2 regions of the Abyssisolibacter fermentans genome follow, and region 1 is predicted to be linked to the other one. Evidence: riboswitches for the same ligand, from Rfam matches in the RefSeq annotation. Region 1 holds a riboswitch; the other holds the start of a gene.
The links. Region 1 has a riboswitch for S-adenosylmethionine ahead of metK (methionine adenosyltransferase). Riboswitches for the same ligand answer to the same signal wherever they lie in the genome.
Positions count from the first base shown of each region.

Region 1 (3,221 bases):
GTGAACCCAAATCTTGATTTTTGTGAGTCACTTACTTATATGAAAAATCAGGATGATTTATATTTCTATATTTCTTAAAACCATAGATTGAACTGTTCTTTGTTTTTCATAGAAGTGATAATCTTATCTCTAGCATCAGGCACCAGTTTATTTATATGTTTCATAAGTTCTTTCATTTCTTCTCTTTTAGTATTCTTATCAGCAGGACAAGGACTTTTAACTGTAGGAATATTATGCCTAATGATAGCATTTTTGATTTCGTACTCAGGTAAGTAGATCATTGGCCTAATAACATGTATGTCTTTTCTTGATAAATATGTTTTAGGCAAAAATGTACTTATCCTCCCTGAATACAACATACTTAGAAATAAAGTTTCAATAGCATCATCAGCATGATGTCCTAAAGCTAATACATTACATCCATTTTCAATAATGAGATCATGCAAAGCACCCCTTCTCATTTTTGCACATAAAGAACATGGATTCTTTTCTTTTCTAATGTCGAAAACAATTTTACCAATTTCAGTTTCCTTGATTTGATAAGCTACATCAATCTTTTCACAGAATTCTTTGATTGGTGTCAAATCAAAATTATCAAAACCTAGAGTAAGAGTAAAAGCCTGCAATTCGTATTTAACAGGGCTAAAATGTTGAAATAATCTTAGACCATATAACAAAGCCATACTATCTTTACCACCAGAAACCCCTACTGCAACCTTATCACCATCATTTATTAAATTATACTCTTTTACTGCTTTTCTTATTGCGCCTAATGTTTTTTTCATGATATCGTCCTTTCATATACAGTACATCACTTTAATTATAATCAATTATTATTATATTAGTATTACAAATCAATTACAAAAAAATTAAAAAGAAAGGTAAGTTACTAATGATAGTCGCAAAAGAAAGGTTGATAAAAAATTTTTTATATGATATTTTTGAGATGTTAGAGAAAATTTATAAAGTATTAATTTCTAAATGATTAATAACATTCATTTGGATATATATACTTACAATAGATAATCATACAGGTTGAATTTTTTGCATATAGTAAGTAGGTAGTTTTTAATATTAATTTATGAGGTATTAATATAAATGAAAAAATATATAATTGTACTATTTATGTCAGCAGTGCCAATAGTTGAATTAAGAGGAGCAATACCACTAGGTATAGTTATGGGCATTTGTCCTATTTACAGTTTATTGTTTAGTATATTGGGCAATTGTATAATAGTGCCATTATTGTTGAAAGGTTTAAAACCATTATTGAAATTTTTCTATAATATAAAATTTTTTAAAAAATATGTTATTTTTTTGCGAAATCGAACATTAAAGAAAAGCAAGAGAGTACAAAGGTATGAGATGCTTGGTTTATTTTTGCTAGTAGCATTTCCAATACCATCAACAGGAGTGTACACAGGTTGTCTAGCTGCATCATTATTAAAAGTAAAATATAAGGATGCAATGATTTCAATATGTGCTGGAGTGGTTACTTCAGGTATAATAGTTTATTTGTTGAGTATTGGATTATTATAAAAATAAAGTAAAACTAAACATTTGATATAAAAAATGTAAAAATTTAATTAAAACTATTGCAAAATGATAAATAATGTGTTATTATCATTGTAAAAGAAGCTTGTATAATAATTGAATAAAGAAACCTTATTAAGAGAGGCTGAGGGAATAGGCCCTATGAAGCCCGGCAACCGACTATTATTTAAGCTATAATAGTGAAGGTGCTAAATCCTACAGATTTAAATCTGAGAGATGAGGAAGTGCTTAAATAGACCTCTTCCTTTGGAAGAGATTTTAGTTTTTTTGGGGAAATTTAAATAAGTACAATATAAGAAACATGACTTATAGATTTCTATTTTGATTAAATTATAGGAGGGTTTTTATGAGAAAATGGTTATTTACATCTGAGTCCGTTACAGAAGGACATCCTGACAAAATGTGTGATCAAATTTCAGACGCAATACTAGATACAATAATATCAAAGGATCCTAATTCTAGAGTAGCTTGTGAGACATCAGTAACAACAGGTTTGGTTTTAGTATCTGGAGAAATATCTACTAAATGTTATGTAGACATACCTAAAATAGTAAGACAAACTATAAAAGATATAGGGTATACAAGAGCAAAGTATGGATTTGATGGAGACACTTGTGCAGTATTGACATCTATTGATGAACAATCACCTGATATAGCTATGGGAGTAAATGAAGCATTTGAAAGTAAAAAGGGACAAATGGAAGATAAAATTAATTCGATAGGAGCTGGAGATCAAGGTATTATGTTTGGTTTTGCATGTAACGAAACTCCTGAATTAATGCCATTACCAATTTCTTTAGCACATAAATTAGCTAGAAGACTTACAGAGATTAGAAAAATCGGTAAACTAAACTATCTTCGTCCAGATGGTAAAACACAAGTAACAGTAGAATATCATGATGATAAGCCTGCTAGAGTGGATACAATAGTTATATCTACACAGCATTGCCCAGATGTTGAATTAGAAACTATAGAAAAAGACTTGATAGATTTGGTTATAAAAGAGATAGTACCAGCAGAATTATTAGATGAAAACACAAGATATCTAATAAATCCAACAGGTAGATTTGTAATTGGTGGACCTCAAGGAGATGCAGGTTTGACAGGTAGAAAGATCATAGTAGATACATATGGTGGCTACTCTCGTCATGGAGGAGGAGCTTTCTCAGGGAAAGATCCAACAAAAGTTGATAGATCAGCAGCATATGCAGCAAGATATGTAGCTAAAAATATTGTTGCAGCAGGTTTAGCAGATAAATGTGAAGTTCAGTTAGCTTATGCAATAGGTGTAGCTTATCCGGTATCAATATATGTAGATACCTTTGGAACAGGCAAAATAAAAGAAGAAAAGATAGAAGAGCTTATTAATGCTAATTTCGATTTAAGACCGGCAGCTATTATAAGAGACTTAGATTTAAAGAGAGGTATATACAGACAAACAGCAGCTTATGGACATTTTGGTAGAATAGATATAGATTTACCATGGGAAAAAACTGACAAAGCAGAGCTATTAAAAGAGCAAGCAAATATCTAAAAACAGTAACCAAAAACCAACATCATGAGTATAATGTAACAATCCATGTTTTTGTATAGTGTTTATTTCAAACTTCTAGTGGATTAGATAATGACTTTTTAAAGGAAGGTGATACATTGCTTATTTTGTTGGT
Region 1 covers NZ_LOHE01000090.1:130,818-134,038, reverse strand. Annotated here, with positions in the region: gene AYC61_RS17745 (tRNA 2-thiocytidine biosynthesis TtcA family protein) at 75-785, opposite strand; gene AYC61_RS17740 (COG2426 family protein) at 1,099-1,539, shown strand; SAM riboswitch class I at 1,663-1,777, shown strand; gene metK (methionine adenosyltransferase) at 1,901-3,088, shown strand; gene AYC61_RS17730 (hypothetical protein) at 3,205-3,221, shown strand, end outside.

Region 2 (3,221 bases), on a different contig from region 1:
AATGATGTTTCAACTATTCTGGCAACAAAAGGGGCTGCTGAAATAGCCAAAGGAACAATACTTGCAGTAGTACCTATAGTCGTTCCTACGACAATCCTCGATAGTGGAAATACCAAGATCATCAATATAATAAAAGGAAAAGACCTGCAAATGTTAATAATAAAACTTAATATAGAATTTAATAATGGTTGTTCCCAAATACCATCCTTTTCACTTATTACTAGAAGTATACCTAAAGGAAAACCTAATAAAAGTGCGAAAAGACTTGAAAATAAGACCATATAAATTGTTTCCCATAAAGATGGCAGTACAAGATTAATAAAATTATCCATTCCAAATCACATCCAATCTGATATCTTTACTTTTTAACCAAGCAAGAGCTTTTTCAACTTCATCATCATTACCTGAAATTTGAATTAATAAAGTCCCTAAACTAGTAGATAATAATTCATGTATATTTCCGGATAGTATATTTAGGCTTATATCAAAAGACCTAATCATTTTGCATATAATAGGTTGTTTTGATGTTTTACCAACAAAATTGAGTTTTATAACCTTAGAACCGGGAATCTTAGGAATATCAATATCATCAATTTCTGTCTTTTTAATATGTGACAAAAAAGCTTTTGCAGTTTCAGTTTTTGGGTTACTAAAAACTTGTTTTACTGTGTCCAGCTCGATAATTTTCCCTGCTTCAATGATTGCAACTCTATCACAAACATCCTTAATGACTTCCATTTGATGAGTTATCAAAACTACAGTAAGACCAAGTTTATTTTGTATGTTTTTTAATAATTTAAGTATTGATTTAGTTGTCTTAGGGTCCAGAGCTGAGGTAGCTTCATCACATAGTAGAATATCAGGCTTATTTGCTAAAGCTCTAGCAATAGCAACTCTTTGTTTTTGTCCACCGCTTAGCTCACTAGGATAACTATTTGCTTTATCTCCTAATTCAACGAGTTTTAATAGTTCAGTAACACGATTATTAATCTCAGCTTTATTGTGTCCTGCTATTTCAAGAGGGAAAGCAATGTTCTTCGAAACTGTTCTTGATTTAAGCAGATTAAAATGTTGAAATATCATACCTATTTTTTTTCTTATTTTGTTAAGTTCTTTTTTGTTTAACTTTGTTATATCTCTGTCTTTAATAATTACACTACCTTGTGTAGGTTCTTCAAGTCTATTTAACATTCTAATTAGAGTTGATTTACCCGCACCACTAAGACCAATAATTCCAAATATTTCATTTTCATTTATCTCTAAATTAATGTTATCAACAGCAACAGTAGAATTAGAGCTGTTAGAAAATTCTTTGGTCAAATTTTCTATACTTATCATTTATTTCAACCCCTTTAATAATTTAATACGTTACATTGTTGAACTCATATTGTTACGAAAAAGTTCTGTTTTCTATGAAAACAACTTAAATTAATTTTTATACAATTTATTTCATAAGTATATGAAACTAAAAAAACCTCTTTCATAATGAAAGAGGTTAATATACAAAACTTTACCTCCCTCATCTCTCGATATTATTCGCAGGATTTAGCACCAAATACATAATGTATAGGTTGCTGGGTTTCACAGGGCCAGTCCCTCCACCACTCTTAATAAGGAAATTTTTGTTTATATTCAATTGTTATGCTGTTAATTATAGACTTATAAAATTTAAATGTCAAGATATTTTTTTGAAATATAGAAATATAATACAAAATTTATTTTTTCTTTACTTTTTCTTATTTCTTTCTTTAGATTTATTATGTATACTATATTTAACCCTGATTATTTATATAACTTTGAATAATGTGCTGTAAAATTAAGCAGAGAACCTAAATTTTAATTTAGAGTGAATCGCTTACTCAGAGGAAGAATGAGTCTGAGTATCATATTAAAATGTTTTTAAAAAACAAATAAACAATATTATTAGTTATGCTTCTAAAGCAATCACATTTTTCAGTGAATTTGAAGGCATACCGAGTTGGTATGTCGAGAATTTAATGGACATCTTATAACAATGGAAGCAATTACGTAGTAATTGCAACACACCATTTTAACGAGGCGCAATATTGCACACTGACTGTTAAATATAATCGATACCCGCCACCTATAGAGGTAGGGAACATCTTGCACCTTGTTATAATCAGAAAGATGTTATTAATGAATCTCCTATTCAGTTTCTTCATAGGAATAAGCGATTCACACCAAATCTAGATTTGGGTTCACTGCTCATAATTTTCTATGAATAATCTGGGTTTAGACAAAATTTGAAAGGAAGATTACAATGAGAAGAAATACGCGTAAGAAAAAGATGAGAATGCGAAGGAGAAGAATAGGTTTATTTTTTTTGCTTATTGTTTGTATAATAAGTATTTATAAATTAGATTATTTTGAGAATAATAAGACAAGTGCTGTAGAAGATATAAGCAGTGAAAAAAATAATGTTAAAGTTGAAGATGCTATTAATAGTGAAAAGAAAATAAATTTATTATTTGAACATTTAAATAGTTTTGATATATTTCCTAATCCTGATATAGATATTACAGCTAAAAGTGCATTGCTGATGAATATAGATACTAAACAAATATTGTTCCATAAAGCGCATGAAGAAAAAATGTTTCCTGCAAGTACTACAAAAGTATTAACAGTAATAACAGCACTAGATTATTTACCATTAGATAAAGTAGTTACCGTAGGAGATGAAGCAAATAGGATAGGATTTAATTCAAGTAGAGCTGGACTTGATTATAGTGAAAAGATAAGTATAGAAAAATTATTATATGCACTAATGCTTCCTTCAGGTAATGATGCAGCACAAGTTTTAGCAGTAAATGCAGCAAGAGCAGCATATAATGACAACTCAATGGATATAGATTTGGCGATAGAGAAATTTCTAGAGCTTATGAACAAAAAGGCTGAAAAGCTTGGAGCTGAAAATTCACATTTTGTAACCGTAGATGGCTATCATGACGATAATCACTACACAACAGCAAAAGACCTTGCAATGATTACATTAGAAGCTATGAAAAACGAATTTTTATGTAATGTTGTTAAAACAGATAAACTTGTAATAAAAGATTGGAAACAATTTAATAAACGTGATGCTAAATTTAGAGACTGGATTAATACAAATATGTTGATTCAAGAAGATAGTAAGTGGTACATGAAAGAAGCTACAGGCTTTAAAACTGGACATACAGATGAATCGGGTTATTGTTTAATAG
Region 2 covers NZ_LOHE01000040.1:23,180-26,400, reverse strand. Annotated here, with positions in the region: gene AYC61_RS06420 (methionine ABC transporter permease) at 1-332, opposite strand, end outside; gene AYC61_RS06415 (methionine ABC transporter ATP-binding protein) at 325-1,338, opposite strand; SAM riboswitch class I at 1,517-1,617, opposite strand; gene AYC61_RS06410 (D-alanyl-D-alanine carboxypeptidase family protein) at 2,282-3,221, shown strand, end outside.
Region 2: another riboswitch for S-adenosylmethionine. It lies ahead of AYC61_RS06415 (methionine ABC transporter ATP-binding protein); the one in region 1 lies ahead of metK (methionine adenosyltransferase).